One region of the Bacillus sp. VA13 genome, then DNA from elsewhere that is predicted to be linked to it. Evidence: predicted binding sites of a transcription regulator. Region 1 holds the regulator's gene; the other holds the start of a gene.
What was found. Region 1 encodes LexA, which represses DNA repair genes until DNA is damaged. Its sites were predicted from a motif close to CGAACATATGTTCG; they were not measured.

Region 1 (14,279 bases):
TCACTTCAATTAATGTAGGTTTCTTTTCATTTTGGCGTGCTTTTTCGATAGCCGCTGTTAATTCTTCGATGTTGTTTCCATCCTCAACATAAAGAACTTCCCAATTCATTGCTTCAAAACGCTGTTTCACGTTTTCTGAGAATGAACGGTCGAGATCTCCATCGAGAGAGATGTCATTAGAATCGTATAATACGATCAGACGGCCAAGCTGAAGATGGCCTGCGAGTGAAGCGGCTTCAGAAGAAATGCCTTCCATTAAATCACCATCACCGCAAATACTGTATGTATAATGATCGACTACGTTAAATGAATCGCGGTTGTAAGTTTCTGCTAAATGGCGTTCAGCGATAGCCATTCCGACCGCCATGGCAATTCCTTGGCCGAGTGGACCTGTTGTCGCATCAACACCTGCAGTATGTCCGAATTCAGGATGTCCAGGTGTTTTGCTGCCCCACTGGCGGAATCCCTTAAGATCTTCGATGCTAAGATCAAACCCGCTTAAATGAAGCATGCTGTATAAAAGTGCTGATCCGTGTCCAGCAGATAAAACAAAACGGTCACGGTTAAACCAGCCAGGGTTTGCCGGACTTACGTTCATAAATTTTGTCCACAGCGTGTATGCCATTGGAGCGGCCCCCATTGGCATCCCTGGGTGACCAGAATTTGCTTTTTCAATAGCGTCTATTGACAGTGTGCGAATGGTAGCAACTGATTTCTTTTCAATTGTATCCATAAAAATCCCCTTCCTTATGTGTTGTACCCTTACATCATAAATGTCTGACGACTTTTTCTCAACTGTTTCAGCTTAAATTTGAGAGAAACTTGTTGAATTTTGTCACATAAGAGTTTTGCTTATAGTATATGCAAAAGAGGAATACGATATTTCCGTATTCCTCTTATATTAGTGAAGTTTGTTATTTTGTTGTTCTTTTTTTAGCTTTTCTGGTGTTACATCATTGCCTTCTGGGTCAATGATTTTCACACTTTTTAACGTGTTTTTCATAGAAGAGCGAAAACCTTTCAAGTACTCTTGACGAAGCTTTTGCTGTTCGGCTTTTTCTTCTTCTGTCATAACGCCAGCTTTGGCTTTAGCAGCAAGTTCATTAATTCTGGCAATTTTAGCGTTTGAAATCATGTTAAACTCCTTTATTGCATTTTGTCTATATAGTACTAGATCAAAAAGAGTTTTACAACTGATTCACTCGGCTGTCTCGTCATTCTCTATGTATTCCTGATACCGCCGGTGGACGGTCGCTTTAGACACATCATAGCCAAACCCTCTTAGCGTTGCGGCAATTTCTGCGAACGTCAGTTTATTCGCTCTTAGGCGAACGATCTCTGAGATTGGGACCTCTATTCTTTCCTTTCCGCTGTTTTCATGTTGGTTTTTCAGGTTTTTTTGCGGTTTAAAACCGTTTTTTACTGCACGCTTCATTCCCCGCTTGATTTTCATATTGTGAATTTTCCTCTGGTACTCTTCCACAATGCTGACGATCTCCAGCACCATCGAGTCAGCCTCCGATAACTCCAGTTCACCTCTGTGAGCCGTTGTATAGACTTTCACATCTTCTCTGTAGATACAATGGAGCAGGGCGATTTTTGCATTTCCCCGACCGAGCCTAGTCTCATCCTGAACCAAAATAACATCAATTCCCGAATTCTTGATCTCATCAAGCAGCTCAAATACACCGTCACGATCCATTTCATATCCGCTGGCTTTTTCAGAAATCACTTTGACGACTTCCATGCCGTTCTCGGCTGCAATGGCCGTTAGCTCCTCCACCTGCCGCTTTAATGAAGTTTCCTGCTGTTCTTTATTTGTGCTTACGCGGGCATATATGAGTGCTTTCATTTTTTCTATCTTTCCTCTCTATCTTACAGTTGCCAATTTATATGCATCCTGATGCTTCTTTTTCAATGGAATCACCAACTCATCTCCCGGCTGGATATCAGACGTCTGAAGATGATTTTTATCAGCTACCCATTCAATAAAATCGTTTTTGTTTATCTTTTTTGTATCTGCTACCTGATCAGCAATTGACCAAAGTGTGTCGCCTTGCTGGACTTCTATTTTAGCATACTGATTAAGTTCCTGACCGCTGCTTGTATATGACAGCAAAAGGATAACCGCGCTCAAAATCACTGTGAATAGACCGACAAAAATAATAGATTCTTTACTCATGATCATAACCTCCAACAGGAATGTTCGTTCGCTTTTTTATAATTTCAGTATATACGAACAAACGTTTCTGTCAATTGTTTTTTCGAACCTATGTTTGTACTGTAAGGAAAATCATGCTATAATCTTCTTAAAATCGACGTTTTGAGGTGCGAAAAATGACGAAGCTATCAAAAAGGCAACTTGATATCCTCCGTTTTATTAAAGCAGAGGTTAAATCAAAAGGATATCCGCCTTCCGTGAGAGAAATCGGAGAGGCTGTTGGGCTTGCGTCCAGCTCAACTGTCCACGGCCATTTGGCCCGTTTGGAAACAAAAGGGCTGATCAGACGGGATCCGACAAAACCTAGAGCAATAGAAATACTTGATGAAGAAGTAGACATTCCGCAAAGTCAGGTCGTTAATGTACCGGTCATCGGGAAAGTCACGGCGGGATCTCCTATTACAGCAGTAGAAAATATTGAAGAATATTTTCCGCTTCCTGACCGTATGGTTCCTCCGGACGAGCATGTGTTTATGCTGGAGATTATGGGAGACAGTATGATTGATGCTGGTATTCTCGATAAGGATTATGTCATCGTTAAACAGCAAAATACAGCGAACAACGGGGAAATTGTAGTTGCGATGACAGAAGATGATGAAGCTACGGTAAAACGTTTCTATAAAGAGGATACTCACATTCGCTTACAGCCTGAAAACCCAACGATGGAACCTATCATCTTGCAGAATGTCAGCATTCTAGGGAAAGTGATTGGCGTGTTCAGAACCGTCCATTAACCTATTGATCTATCAAATGCATGAAATAACCCCCTCTTCCTTTATGGAGAGGGGGTTTATTGTACAAAAAAGCAGGCTCGCCCTGACTTATGGGTGCGAGCCTGAATAGGAGGAAAAAGAACATCATGTTTACACCATAATTATCCACCAAACAATTGTTGAAGTCAAGAAATTTTCTTTCCTTCAGGAAACTTTTATCTGAATATTGTCCGTTTAAAATATTAGACGTTATGTCCTTAAAAATGTTTCATTTTCTTAGGTCGTGGAATGACGTGGTTTCATGTTTATGTAAGGAGCGCGGCAGTAATTGAATTTTAATGAAAATTTAGTACATAGTGTAGTTGGTTCAACATTTTCTAAAAAACAGCTCACTTCTCTTGATCAACGTGAGCTTCAATCAAAATGAAAATATTGTATACCACAACTGCCCTTTACCCGAACACTCGTGCAGTTTTCTGAGTGTTCTTCTGCTAATATACGGTATCGGTGAAACGGATCGATAGAAACCTTATCCTGAGCACTAAAATCAAACCAGCTGCCGCTGAATTGCTTCGTGCTCAGTGTGGTATATTCTCCCGTAAGCCCCATTCGCTGAAGTTTAATCTCAACTGAACAAGTATTGGCTCCCAAGATCGTAAACTGATAGCCTAAAATATAGTCGATCGCCGGGACATCACTGATATTTTCCAGAACAAACGATTTTGTGCTGTCATTTAAAATAAAGTCTGTTTTGTGATCAAAATCTAAAGCTGACACATGGGTACTGCCAATGCCAAAAAAACACATCAAAACTGCTGTTAAGCCTAAGATACTTATTTTCAATTACACCCCTCCTTTACCACATTTTAACCCTACATGAGATTTATGTATATGTTCTGTGTAATATCAAGAGGTCGTTTCAATCATAAAAATCCATATGCGTTTTTTCCTGTTTATAATAACGAAGCCTGTCTTGAAGGGTTCCGGTATGAAATTCAAACTTGTGGCCGTCAGGGTCGGTAAAATAAATTGATTTTCGATCGCGTTCATCTCGTTCTCTGCCAGGCAGGATATTGACATGAAGCCTTTTTAATTTTGCTGACATTTCCTCAAACTCTTGATCTTCAATAGTAAATGCAATATGGGTATAAGACTCCTTAATGTCATTTCTCGGAATGTCAGGTTCTTCATTAAGCGCAAGCCAAATGCCATTTAAATCAAAATATGCTGTTGTTTTTCCCTTTACCAGAAGCTTGGCATCAAACACTTTTTGATAAAAATCAATCGATGTATACAGATGAGAAACTGAAAATAATAAGTGATTGATTCCTTTTACCTTCACAAATCATTCCCCCTTGAAAGCTGATCATCCATATGTACGACTTTTTTCCAAAAAAGTTTCATGCAGTCAGCAAAAAATACCAGTGTAAACAAAATCGGATTGTTTAAAATAATGATTGTCGAATTGAATTACTTATGTTTTTATAATTTGTTTACAGCCAAGGGTTTTCTTCAAAAATAACAATTTAGGTGGTCAAATGAAACATATCATTGCTCTTGCTTCAAAGGTTGCTTTCACTCTCGCCCTTTTATATGTGATTTTGGACAGAGTCTATCACGCGCCCTTTTTAAGTGTAATGTTTATTGCACTTTTCCTAGGTTTTGTTTCCTATCTATCCGGTGACATGCTCGTCCTTCCGCGAACAAACAATATTACAGCTTCATTGGCTGACTTTGGACTTTCATTCGTTATTCTTTGGGTCTTTGTTTTAACCCAAACAAGAAATGATTTCCCACCGTTTGCAGCTGCTCTACTTTCCGCCCTCTGTCTTACTGTTTTTGAATACTTTTTTCATCGGTATTTGCTAAAAAATGTGCTGGATGAAACCTTCCGAAATGAACTGTCAGCCAGGGATAACACACTGCAGTATCAAACAGAAGCCGCAGACGAGCTGTTTCCTGACGTTACGAATGAGAAGCATGAGGAATAGGAGGCTTAGCGCCTCCTATTTTTCAGTAGCTATTATTGATAAAACGGGACATCACTTCTGTGAAATCATAAAACCTCTCATTTTGAGTAACAGATCTGCTTTTTAAAGAAAAAACGCCGAACAAAGATCTTCTAAAACCTGTGCTCATTTCTAACTGGATACTCAAACCTGTTTTTGATTTATTTGCAATGTTATTCGGACTTACACCTGCATGCGGATGGTCCATACCGAGCAATACAGCAGGAAAACCGGCATTTTGCAGTTTTTCAACTAAATCTGACGCTCTTACACGATCTGTACCGCCGACTTCGATCTGCTGATCTTCTTCTGCATATCCGTGCAATGAAATGACATATTCATGACTTCCCGTCATTTTCAGAGCCCGAGGCTCATCAAAATGCGTGCTCGTAATATGCAGCACTGAGTTTCCTGACGATTTTAAGCCTTCAAATAAATACATCGAGTACTCTTTGCTGAGCTCTCTCGCTATTTCACTTGTCCCGCCTTCAATACCTCCTCCGTGAATGGCTAAAACAAGAACAGGACTGCCGGTTTCTTTCGTAACAATGCCGTAATCAGAAGGATCTTCATTGTTTTTTAATTCCTCAAAATTCTGATATACATCTTCAGCATATATTGAAGAAATCGGAGTAAATACCATAAAAATAAACAATAATTTTACAATTTTAAGAGTTGATGGAAAACGTTTGGCTATGTTACAATCAACATGCTTCAAGGAATGGAGCAAACGGCGGAGCAGGGATACTTTGGCCGGTTTCATCTACTCCGCCTCTAAGTCCAAATCAACAGGATGTCGGTTTCTTTGAGGCTTTAGCACGAATTTCTCGTCCTCCTTGTTAAATTTTTGTTAAATTCACAATATTATATACCATTGGCCCGGGCGCTGTTCTTCCCATTTCTGAATTTATGAAAAGTAAGTTGGCACCAACTACCTTTTTCCCAAATCGCATATCAAACAGAAAAAAAACGCACCTGCCCTTTGGCCTGTGCATTTTTATTTTCTTTTCATTCTTCGTTTATTTTCTTTATTCAGTTTCATGATGTTTTTTTCAATTTTTCTTATTTTTCGCCTTTGCGGGATTGTTTTCACTTCAAAATAAACAGCGATAAACCCGCTTAATGTCACTGCTGCAATGTAAAGGACACGCTGTTTGATCATCCGGTCAGCGTGGCCATGATCATCCGCTTCTTTTTCCAGTCTTTCGGTTACGTCTTTATTAAACAGCTGATCGACATACACTTGTTTCATTCCCACTGTAAATCCCGCAGCCAGCCAAAGAATCAGAAAACAACTGATATAAAACATCATTAATCCTTCCTTTCCCGTCTAGATGCGGCGCAGAATTGGAATGTAGCAGATCTAATCATTAAACAGCTGGCCGATGAATCCTCTTCTATGTATTAGGTTCTTTCATTTGGACGGACAATATGTAATGATGTAATGTACAGTTAGAAATTTTATTCCAAACAGCCACATGTGATGAACAGCAGTTAACTTGTTGTCATGTATAGCTTCTATCAGAAAGGTTTCAGATAAAGGCAGCGGACAAGTTCCCGCTCTTGTTTGCAGATAAATCCCCTCATCCCCGGCTCCGCTTTTTCTCCGCCGGCTTGTCAAAACCAGCTTCTCACGATGATGATAAGGCTTTAAAATGCCTGTCATACTGCTGAATGGAAGCGGTAGAGAAATGTTCATATACCCTTCTCCATTCGAACGATATACTGAATATAGAGCGGTAAAAATGGTTTCGTTTTTTTCATTTGTTCTGATCCAGGCACGCACTTTTTTTCTTCCGTCTTTTTTCGAATGAACACCCTTTATCGTGCTGTACATCCTATACCAGTCAGGGTTCGTCGACAAATGGATTTGGCCGGTTCTTCTGCTGAACCTTTCGTAAACCATTGCAAGCGGCCGAAACCACGTGCTCCACGTCACTTTTGCTTTTACATCATAATCAATGGTTTGTTCATAAAACGAAAGAATGAACGGCGCCAGTTTTTCAGGTGAAAAATCTTTTGATCGAAGGCTTCCCATATCATCCACGAGCCCTCTGTACTGAACGTTATTTTCAGCTTGAATGTTAGCTAAAAAGTCTTTTCCAATCCTTCTTTTTCCGTAGATACGGCTGAATGTCTTTACGCTGTCTGCATCAAAAGGTTTCGGATCTTCTATTCTCCATCCTATGAGAGCGGGCAATATAACAAAAAACGCGTTAACAAAACCGTGAATCCAAATCATCTGATTAATGGTCAGTGTAACGTCTTGCCGAAATACACCAAATGAATAAATCATCGAGAAAGAGATCGTTATCATTAGAACGGCAGAAGAGAACCGAACAAGAAATTTCCCCGTCTTGCTGCGAAAAGATGTGGTGAACACCAAAAATGCGTGAAGATAAAGCGCCGCCATATAGATGCCAACCGCAATGACATCTAGTGTTTTTGAATATGTGATGCCAAGCGCGATAAGAAGGGGCGAAAACAAAATCACCCATGTTATCCAACTGTACAACATCCGATTTTTTCTGGTGATTCTCCCGAGCAAGCCGTTAAAGATCGGGAGAAGAAAAGCTGAATAGTGAAAGTGGACAGCAGTCAGCAAAATGATGAGAGGGCCAAATTGCATTATCTGCAAATGTGCAGCATAAGCAAAAAACCAAAAATCTCCTCCCGCCAAATAGATAAGCCCGAACAGAACTGATGTCTCTTCGATTCTATGTATCTTTGTTTCCCAAAGACGAAGGATCGCATACAGCGCCATAAAAACTGTGTACATCCACCAGATCAGCGCGAAACCTCCGATGTCTGTCACAAGAGCCAGCACCGCAAATAAAGCGGCTGCCGGATAGCATTGGATTAACACAGATTCCAGAAATGGAGCAGCCCGAAGCTGCGATTGAAAGACAAAAAGAAAAATTCCCGGCACGAAAAAAAGAATGGATAACAAAACAAGTGCCTCTGCCACTGATATATGAGGTGCTTCCGCTGCAAGAAATCCTATAAAGCAAAGCGAACTGATCATGCCATTTCGTTTTATCATGATTCTCTCTCTTCTTCCTGAAACATTCCTTTATAAAAGAAAAGAGTGCCGAGAATTGTATTTTGGACATGCACTTGAATGGTGAAGCAATTCTTTCTTTCATCAAACGTTTCGCAAACAGCGGATGTACCGGTCAGCCATTTTGGAAGCGGTATTCTTTTTCCGCATATCAATAGCCATTGCTTTCCCGTTGTAATGGTTAGAGAGCCGTCAGGAGATGCCTCGAACGCTAAAACAGACAGCAGAAGATGAGGTTTGCCGAAGAAATCAAGTATTCTATCTTCTTTTTCGTCGTATACCATGATCGCGTCAAAGAAACGTTTTTTGCCTTTAAAGAAAAATGTACGATTCCATTCTATCCCAGTATGTTCCCGATTCAAAAGACAAGTTCTATTTTGAATGGTAAATGGGATGTTTTTGCCTCTTTCTGAAAAAAAGCACCTGAAAAAAACACCCAGCTTTAACAGCATTCTGACCAGAAAAGAGCCTCCGCTTATTTCTGACATCGTTCCTGTCCCGCTGAATGTATGAGATTCGTCTAATTGATACCGTTCTCGCAGCTTGGGATGCAGTAAATGATAGTTCTTGATCGTTTTTTCATAAATCGAACTCACAATGTCACTTCTTTCTCTTTCGTTTTGTGTGCCGGGCACTGGGGAGCTGCTGACTAAGAACGCCACTTGCCGCAGAAAACACACTCAATAGTATCCATAATATCTCGGAACCTCGAAAAGCGAATCCAGCAAAGATACAAGCCTGTACAGCATGAATGATCCATTTTCTATTTAATGGAAACAACCATAAAATTCCCATACCTATCTCTGCTGTCCCTGCAAAAATCCTTGTGTCAAAACCTGTAAAACCTTGGTAAAACCAAAACAGACTGAAAAACAGACACATTAACACATAGATGATAGCCGATCGAATTGTGTGTTTCGGATGTTTATTTTGCTCAATCCAAAGCCTTAATGCATCAAAGCTCCATGCAGTCGCCCAGCCAAGAAGCGGCCGAAATAATAAACGATCGATCCACCTTCCCGGCAGCCCGTATGCTGTTTTGTATTGGTACTGTGTTAAAAACATCATTTTCCCGTTGTCTCGCTGTATATACTTCCAGTACCCGCTGCCATGCTGAATCAGAGATAACGGATGGTCAGAGCCAAAAGCCAGTGAGGAAACTCTTTCAGATGAACATTTGTCGAAAACACCGACTGTTTCTCCTGTACCCGATACCTTTAATCCAAAGCCTATCCTTGTTTCGTAAAGAAACTTCTGCTTTTCGTATGGCTGCCTATGCAAATACGTGATATTTGAAAACCGGAGGTCCCATTCCTTATGCAGCGATGGGTTTTGTGTATATTCCCAAAGCTTATCCAGATCAGATCTCATTTCGATTTCTACATAAATCGGTTTCTGTCTCACAGCCCCTCCTCCCTTCGATTTAAAGCAATTCTATATTAGCATATTGACCATTCAAAAAAATCCATTACCTCCAAAAAAAGTATACTAATCCTAAAAACACATAAAAAAGAAGAGATATTTGCCTTCTCTTCTTTTTAAGCATCTACTTGATTCATCACTGTGTTTTAACCGTTCCATAATGAGTAATTGTGGCGTTTACGCTGTACGTGATGGCAACCTTACTGAATGTGTCACCCCAATTATTTTTCACCTTTTTCCATAAGTCCGGATGCTCAAGTCTTAAAGATTCATCAAAACCCGCAACATCTGCTTTATATTCATGCTGGATTTTTTTTAATACATTACCGACTATTTTCTTTACTTCGTTTTCAGTATTTGTTTCAATACGTTCTAAAAACTGAGTGTCCAACGTCTCTTTTGTGTTCCAGTTTTCAACCAAATCCCCTTCTGTTTCAATATCGACATGGAATGAAATTCTGTCTAATAGGATTATTTTCCCATATATCTATTTTTTATGTTCGTCTTTTTTCCCAATAAAAAAAGCATGATGAACGTCTTCATCACGCTTTAAAGAAGTCAAATGTAAAGAAGGTTCAGAAGAAAACCGCCAATGACACCGGTGACTACAATCACCCAAGGAGGCAGCTTCCAATAAGCAAGCATACTAAACAATACAGCCGCAAACGCAAAATCAATCGGATTCAAAATCGCACTTGTCCAAATCGGAAAATAAAAAGCTGAAATTAAAATTCCGACTACCGCTGCATTCACTCCTGCAAGAGCTCCCTTTAGGTTGGGATTCCTCCGCAAAATATCCCAATAGGGCAACGCTCCTAAAATCAGCAAAAACGCAGGCAGGAAAATGGCAATAGCAGCTAACATTCCGCCCTGCCAGCCGCCCATGACTGCACCAAGATAGGCGGCAAATGTAAATAACGGTCCCGGCACAGCTTGTCCTGCACCATATCCTGCTAAAAATGCTTCTTTGCTGACCATTCCAGTTGGTACAAATTCCTGTTCCAATAACGGCAATACAACATGTCCCCCGCCAAAAACCAAGGAACCTGCCCTGTAAAAACTGTCAAACATAGAAAGCCAGCGCAAATCCGCAGTTTCTCGCAGAACAGGCAGAAGAACAAGCAATCCGAAGAATAATGAAAGACACACTGTTCCGAATGTCTTAGAAATAGGAAAATGGAATGCTGATTCTTTTTTGTCGATAGACTCTTTAAACAGCAGAAAACCAATCGCTGCTGAGATGATTATAATACCTGCTTGGGTAAACACGGTTTGCCATAAAAGTGAAACAACCAATGCAAACAAAGCCATCGTTTTTCGCTTAACATCAGGCGTCAGTTTTTGAGCCATTCCTGTTATAGCATGTGCAACAACTGCAACCGCCACGATTTTTAAACCATGAATCCAGCCGGCTTGCTCTATATCGGTACTTTTTAACAAAAGGGCAAATATGATAAGTGCCAAAACAGAGGGCAGCGTAAAGCCGAGAAATGAAACGATACCGCCGAGTAACCCGCCACGCATAACACCAATCCCAATCCCAACTTGGCTGCTCGCCGGTCCTGGCAAGAACTGGCACAAAGCAACCAAATCAGCATAGCTTTTTTCATCCAGCCATTTTCTTTTGCGAACATATTCTTCATAAAAGTAGCCCAGATGAGCAATGGGACCTCCGAATGATGTAAACCCGAGTCTTGTCGAAACAATTAAAATTTCTATCAGAGTTTTAAAGCTGTTGCGCTTATGTTTGTGCATTGCTCCCTCCCATGTTCTCAGCATTCTAAAAAAGCTGAAATACTCCACTTAAGTATAAAAAACTGAAACATGTTTGCAAGCGCTTGTTTGAAATGATAACGAATCTTAACTTTATTATAATAAAAAGGCTCAAAATGAGCCTTTTTGCAGTTCGGAATAGATTAAAATTCCAGCTTGAAGCTTTCTGCCTGATCTGACACTTCCACAGGTATTCCCATTATCGTTTTCGGTTTGGAAACGTAAACAAAACGCATCTCTTTTTCTAGTTGCTGAAACGTTTTTTCACTGACTACAATTCTAGCCGGCTTTCCCGGACTATTATCAATGGCTGCTTTAATTTTTCCAAGCATAAAAAAACCTCCTGTTTTAGATTAAACCAGAGAAATAACCATAATGAGATTGATAACAGCTAAAACTCCTGAAACATATGCTATACGTTTGCTCCTTCTCCAGAAAAACAGCACATTGGTTAATAAAACAAAACTGATGAAGGCATCAAATCCGCGCAGAACGATTTGGCTGAACAAAATTTTCGGTTCAAAAATAACAAATGCAACTGCACAAACAATCATGAATGAAAAGACGAAAAGATACACTTTCCACTCTCTCACTGTATTTTCTTTCTCGTACACGCAGGAACTCCCCCCTTTAACAGATCAAACTGGATGGGACTGATACAATGTTTAACAACAGGCTGCAGCATAAATCATGCAAGATATGGACATGATCTTATTAGTTATTATATGATTTAATTGAAAAAAACATCATATGTTAGAGGTAAACGAAATGGATCAAAATCGTGAAAATCGCGAAAATACATTACCGGATATTACGAAAAATATTACCCTAGAGGCACCTATTCAGAAAGTCTGGGAAACGGTTTCCACTTCAGAAGGCATTGCCAAGTGGTTTATGCCCAATGATTTTCAGCTGAAAGAAGGACAAGAATTCCACTTACAATCACCGTTTGGGCCATCTCCTTGTAAAGTTTTGACTGTTCAAGTTCCCACTGAACTTTCATTTGAATGGGATACAGATGGATGGATCGTTACCTTTCAATTAGAAGACTTAGGAGAAAAGACGAGGTTTACCCTTATTCACGGCGGCTGGAAGGAGCCAAATGAAATGATTGGCAAAGCAAACGAGAAAAGCTCCATCATACGCGATAAGATGGATGGAGGCTGGACAAGCATTGTAAATGAACGGCTTCGTAAGACTGTCGAAGAATAGAAAAAGAGAGAGGTGTCTCTCTCTTTTGTTTTCAAAGGTTATACTTCACAGTTTGAGTCCATCAATCATAAAACGTAACTGTTTTAGATTTACCAGAGTAATCGGTAACAAAGAACTCGGCCTTGTTATTGCTCCCATCTACAAATTTTCCAATACTGCTAAAAGTGTGGCATTCTCCGGGAGAAAAATAGTTTGCCCCTACATAATCATCAGGATTGTCACCGGCATCATCCTCATATAAGTGCAGCGAGACAGAAAAAGGAGTGCTTCCTGAAAGGCAGACTCTAAAATCTCCTCCGCTCGAATATACCGTCGGACTTGAATAAGTATATGTGTAAGTCCCCAACTTATCCCACTCCCCAGCCCCAGCAGTTCCCGCTTGTTCTGCTTGTGCTGTTAATGGTAAAACCGCAGTGAATCCTAAAACAGACAGGAATCCAATTACCTTATTGAATCGTATCAACCAGATCTCTCCTCTCTTTCAATCATAGCAAGTCACAGTACTATCATTTCTTTGAATCTAATATGCCACCCATTATGGCCGATATGATCCCTATACCCCCGTGCCTTGTTCGCAAAAGCCATAGATACTGGCCAGCGTAAACAACATTGATCCAGATCGCCTCTCAGCTTTTTTTACAAATGGCATTGGACATTATATTCGGCTGCAGCCATTTTATGAATCAACTCTTGTTCAAAATAAGCGTATTTCCATTTGAATCGTCATCTCTTATCATTTGTTTCGCAGGTTGTACTTCAATCAGGAGGAAAAAAACATGAAGTAAGCTTCACAAAAATACTCGTTATTTATTTGTAGGTTTTTTCGTATTTGGACCTGTTGGCCGTGCTGCCGGAAAAGCCTTATCAAGATGTAAACAAGCGGCCAGCGGACTGACTCAGGATGTAAGAAAAAGTGATTCAGAAAACAAAGAAGACAAACTAATATAAGATAAATGATTTGGGACGATAAAAAATCGGCTTTTTATGTTGATTTGTTTCTGTGTCATCTGCCTCTTTTTCTATGATTTGGACAGCCCTTTTTTTCTTCTATGATAGTAACTGTCCAAGCCGCACAATCAATTCGCCATATAATAAAGCGTATCAATAATAAAGGAGGAGTAAATATGGGTTATTACAAAAAATATAAAGAAGAGTATTATACGGTCAAAAAAACGTATTATAAGAAGTATTACGAATATGATAAAAAATACTATGATCACCATGATAAAAAATATTATGACTGTGATTATGACAAAAAATATTACGACTATGATAAAAAATATTATGATCACGACAAAAAAGACTATGATTATGTTGTAGAGTATAAAAAGCATAAGAAACATTACTAAACTCCATTAACATCTCCTCGATTTCACTTTTTCCCCGGCTAATGCCGGGTTTTTTTGTTTGATCTACTGTTGGTATAATCTGAAGTTTTCCTTAATGACTGAATCTAAATTTATGTTGAATATTTAGTATATAGTTTAATTAGTTTATGGACGTGCGATTGGTTCTGCTTCCAAGTATTGCAGTGATAAAGGAACTTTTGTAAGCTCTTTAAGGGCCATACATAAAAGGAGAGATTCTTTGTCTAAAAACATCGTATTTTATCTTATTTTACTTTGTCTATTTATATCAATTGTCATGAAAAACTTTGATGTGGTAAAAACGATTGCCAATGTTAGCTGCTTTGTTTTCGTTTTGCTGTATGTTAAAGACGAATTGAAAACATATACACGTAAATCGTTGGCGATTCTAAGTATTTGTTTTCTTTTCTTAGTCGGTACCTGTACTTTTATGATTTTGAAAGGACAAGCAGTAATTAAAGATCACCCCTTTTTTACCGGCTGGGAAACAATAGCGGTCAT
Region 2 (4,383 bases), 350 kb from region 1:
ATATAGGAGGGCTTGTGTTGGAGCAGATGATCTCTTCTTCTAAAGTTGGAGTGAAAATAAATGAGTGGTATAAATACATAAGATTATTTAGTGTCCCAGATTCGGAAATATTGAAAGCTGAGGTCGAGGAAGAAATAAGGCATATGAAAGAAGATCAAGATTTATTGCTGTACTATTCTCTCATGTGTTTTCGCCATCAGCTGATGCTGGACTACCTTGAACCAAAAACATTGAACGAAGAACGACCTAAAATTTCAGACTTATTAGAAAAGATCGAAAGTAGTCAAACTGATTTGAAAGGGATTCTTGAATATTATTTTAACTTTTTCCGGGGAATGTATGAATTTGAACAATACGAATATCTTAATGCCATAAGCTTCTATAAGCAAGCCGAGAGAAAATTATCACTTGTTGCAGATGAAATTGAAAGAGCTGAATTCCACTATAAAGTTGCAGAAATTTATTATCATATGAAGCAAACACATATGTCGATGCACCACATTGTTCAAGCAATCGATAGTTATAAAGCACATGAAAACTACACTGTAAGAGTTATTCAATGCTCATTTGTTATCGGACTGAACTATTTGGATATGGACTACCCTGAAAAAGCGATCCCTCATTTTAAAGATGCTCTAGATAAAGCAAGAGAAATCGATATGTCACGATTAATCGGATCATCTCTTTACAATCTCGGCTTATGTTCCTTTGCTGAGGAAGCTTATGAAAAGGCATCTGAGTACTTCAAGGAGGGCATTAGAGTATATCAGGATAATGGGTATGAACATTCAAATCGCATATTAGATATCTTACTTATGTTGACAAAAACCACTTTTAAAATGAGAAATCACTCCGAGGGAATTTCTTGGTGTGCACACGGTCTGTCTTTGTCCAAAAATTTAAACGATGAGATTATGGCAAAAATGTTTGAATTCATTCATGCCTTATATGTAGATAATGACAATGAAAAATTAAATTCAATTCTAAATTATTTAGAATTAAAGTCAATGCTTTCAGACGTGGAGGATTTAGCATCAGATGCAGCGAAGTATTACAATGAAAAAGAAGACCATAAAGTGGCTGTTGCTTATTATGAAAAAGTGCTTTATGCCCGTAAACAAATTCAGAGAGGGGATTGTCTTTATGAAACTTAAGCATGCATCTGTCTTTATTTTAGCCATTGTTTTAATTGGATTTGTAAGCATTTATTTAACTAACACTCAAAAAGATGTCCAAGAAGCACGCAGAGGACATACAGCCAGTATTGGTTTTACTGATGGTCATTCGTATGAAATTGCAAGCAGAGGACATACTTCTTAATATGTTTTTCTTATCCCCCCTCCAAATTGAGGGGGTTATTTTTATGATTTATGTCCCCCAGTAAGTCCAGCTCTGTGAAGTGCAGTTCCTGCAGATGTATAAGAAACTGCTCTAAGAATCGCTTTCGATCCGTATTTACTTCTAATCCCATCCATTACAAACCCAAGTTTCCTTCTCTTTTCATTATCCACTTCAAATAAACTCAACTGTTGATTAACATCATCCTCAATATTTGATAACGTAACTGAGATACTTCTTACTGTTTTACCCGAGTAAAACTTATCAAACAGCATCAAGCAACATCTATATATGTCTATCGTGATATTTGTGGGAAGATCAATTGTTTTGGATCGATGAAATCCGCCACCAAGCTCATCTTTACTGTAACCAATTCCCAGGCTAATTGTTCGACCAACTTTGTTGTGTGTCCGTGCCCTTCTTGCGACTTCTTCACAAATCTCCAGAAGAACAGCCTTAATCTCTTCTCTCCTTATATAATCCCTCAGTAAAATCTGACTCTTACCAAAACTAATCTGCCCTTGCATCAAAGGAGCTCCTATTTCTGATAAATCGATTCCATGAGCATGATAATACAACTGGTTTCCCATTATTCCGAACTTCTTTTCAAGCAGCTCTAAAGGAAATTTAGCTAACTGACCTACAGTTGATATTCCCATCCGATTCAGATTTCTTTCCATCCTCCCTCCTATCCCCCACATTTTAGACAACGGGTGAACCTTCCAGAGTTTATTTGGCACATCTTCATATCTCCAACGTGCAATGCCGCTTTTCGTTTTCTTACTCTCCAGGTCAAGTGCAAGCTTACTAAGCAACATATTGTCACCAATTCCAACTGTACACATCAGGCCAAACTCTCTCCGCATACTACTTTGAATTGCTTTGGCCATTTCTTCAGGATTTTCTTTTCCTGCATCTAAAAAAGATTCATCAATTGAATACGTATGGACACATTTTTCAGGAACAAATCTGTAAAACAGCTTTGTAATCTCAGTCGAAACTCTGATGAAAAGCTTCATTTGCGGATTTACAATGTGTATTCTTGGATCTTCAGGTATCTCGAACAATCTCGATCCTGTTTTGATTCCAAAATCTTTTTTAAGTGCAGGAGATGCAGCTAACACTACACTTCCCTGTCTCTCCGTATTTCCTACAACTGCAAGGTAGCATGTTAAAGGATTAAGTCCCATTGTTACAGCCGATACAGAAGCATAGAAGGATTTCATATCGACACAAAGTATATTCTTACGTGGAAATTGTGAGTAATCAATCATTGTATCTAACTCCTATGATGTTATTCATGTTGATATATACTGTTTTGTCATGCTGATCTTTTACATGAAGCCTGTGTTGTTCAAAATTAATGTAATGGACTCTGCCGTTGACATTTTCAACGAATCCATTGTTAAAGAGTTTGAATTTCAACTCTTTATTAAATTCAAGTGCCTCAGAGACGAGAAGATCCATCTCTTCAATTTGTTGGTCATCTAAAGATGGTTTTTCAATTTTTGATACATCAATCAAATCTTGTTTAAGTTGTGTTAAATGTTCTGGAAGCATCATTGATGTCCATTTGATTGTTCCTCGATCCCTAAGCATATCGACTCACTCCTTTATTGATCTAATATTAACAGAACAAACGTTCTTTATTCAAGATAAACCAGAACAAAAGTTCGATGTAAATGTTGGTAATAAAATATAAAGGTCAATGATGATTTGCGTAGTATTAATAAAGGAGGGATTCTTTTCCATGAAGGAGAGTGTAATGGTTAATGAAGAAGAGGCTAATCGGATTTTTGGTCTTAGTTCCTGCTTTGATTATGTCGGGTATTACTTTAATCGAAGCAAATAAAAAGTCCCCTTTGGAAGTAATTGATAATATTCGGGATGAATTTGGTATATTCAGTGTGCAAATTGGTCAAACAGATCCGGCAATTACAATTGGCATGGATCAAACCAAAAGTGAAGCAAAGCTCCGTGAGTATTTAAAAGATAATCTGTCTAGAGAAGCAAAGGAAAAATATAAGATCTATATATTAAAAGATGATATTAATAAATTGGAGAAAGAACATCGAGAGTATTTGAATGCAAATAACCCCAATAAGTAAAACGCCCAGCATTTTTATTAAGCTGGGCATTGTTTTCATTATTTAAATAGAATTTCTATAAGCATTAATTGCTTCATTTCGTAACAGCATATTATCTTTATTAACCATGCCTAAGTTATATGCTTTTTTGATAACATCTAATACCTGCGAATCCATTGTAGAAAGGTTTCCGCCTGCAGTAAATCTCATTTTCCAGTCTTCTAAAGACTTATTCAAATCAAGCGTGCTTTTTTTATTCTCGGGTTTAACGATCTCATTTTTCTCAAGTTTTTCGCAAAACTCGTTAAAACCTATGGAAGATTGCTGAGTATTGTTCTGACCATAACCTTCTGTTGCTAAGCTGCAAAAAGCTAAGAATTTTGGATCTTTAGTTACATCATAATTAGAAGTACTAATCACCTGGTTCACTCTCTTTCAAAATCAATTTTTTGACTGTAAACAAAAGTGGTGCCTGAGCTCAATGCTTTAATCTGTATAGAGTTATCTTGAAGTGCGTCCATGGGAATCTCAAAATATTTATCCCAGCCTATTACCACCTTATTTTGACCAAGGATAGCATCAGATTTAAACATTTTAGCTGTGCCGTTATACAACAGATTCTTACCGTCTTTGCCTGTGATAACTGTTAACTTGGTATAACCCATAAAACGAGCTTTCACATATAGTTTATTCCCCTTCAAAACGTTTGGCGCTTTGGTTTGACTAGAAGTGATATTATCCCAAGCAAAATCGTTTCCGTCTGATGTAATCCCTGTAATTTGTAGATAGTAGAGTGGTAATGCTTCTGCCGCTTTTGCTTTTGATGAATCAGTGAAAGCGAAAGCAACAACTGCTAGAAGAGCAAGCAGTGCATATGTAATTCTCTTCTTCATTTCCTAAATCCTCCTTGGTACAAGTTTACATGTTAAATATCGTCATTTGAAGGGAATTGTTTAAT

Region 2: a site for LexA is predicted at 3,001-3,014, ahead of AC0C66_RS03500 (YolD-like family protein). Genes of this name have one in related genera too.

The regions. Positions count from the first base shown of each region.
Region 1 is NZ_JBVQPP010000001.1:371,177-385,455, reverse strand. Features, by position in the region: gene tkt (transketolase) at 1-733, opposite strand, end outside; gene AC0C66_RS01655 (DUF896 domain-containing protein) at 902-1,135, opposite strand; gene AC0C66_RS01650 (YneB family resolvase-like protein) at 1,199-1,852, opposite strand; gene yneA (cell division suppressor protein YneA) at 1,871-2,188, opposite strand; gene lexA (transcriptional repressor LexA) at 2,338-2,955, shown strand; gene AC0C66_RS01635 (hypothetical protein) at 3,349-3,777, opposite strand; gene fosM (FosM family fosfomycin resistance protein) at 3,854-4,276, opposite strand; gene AC0C66_RS01625 (YndM family protein) at 4,473-4,925, shown strand; gene AC0C66_RS01620 (poly-gamma-glutamate hydrolase family protein) at 4,948-5,706, opposite strand; gene AC0C66_RS01615 (hypothetical protein) at 5,941-6,255, opposite strand; partial or broken gene AC0C66_RS01610 (YndJ family protein) at 6,348-7,983, opposite strand; gene AC0C66_RS01605 (DUF4166 domain-containing protein) at 7,983-8,600, opposite strand; gene AC0C66_RS01600 (hypothetical protein) at 8,605-9,408, opposite strand; partial or broken gene AC0C66_RS01595 (Ger(x)C family spore germination C-terminal domain-containing protein) at 9,563-9,883, opposite strand; gene chrA (chromate efflux transporter) at 9,985-11,181, opposite strand; gene AC0C66_RS01585 (hypothetical protein) at 11,343-11,531, opposite strand; gene AC0C66_RS01580 (hypothetical protein) at 11,553-11,813, opposite strand; gene AC0C66_RS01575 (SRPBCC family protein) at 11,968-12,411, shown strand; gene AC0C66_RS01570 (hypothetical protein) at 12,473-12,871, opposite strand; partial or broken gene AC0C66_RS01565 (Sec-independent protein translocase family protein) at 13,208-13,359, shown strand; gene AC0C66_RS01560 (hypothetical protein) at 13,536-13,760, shown strand; gene AC0C66_RS01555 (YoqO family protein) at 13,999-14,279, shown strand, end outside.
Region 2 is NZ_JBVQPP010000001.1:724,835-729,217, forward strand. Features, by position in the region: gene AC0C66_RS03485 (Rap family tetratricopeptide repeat protein) at 18-1,154, shown strand; gene AC0C66_RS03490 (hypothetical protein) at 1,144-1,320, shown strand; gene AC0C66_RS03495 (Y-family DNA polymerase) at 1,362-2,612, opposite strand; gene AC0C66_RS03500 (YolD-like family protein) at 2,605-2,937, opposite strand; gene AC0C66_RS03505 (YolC/YozM family protein) at 3,111-3,446, shown strand; gene AC0C66_RS03510 (hypothetical protein) at 3,489-3,845, opposite strand; gene AC0C66_RS03515 (YolA family protein) at 3,851-4,318, opposite strand.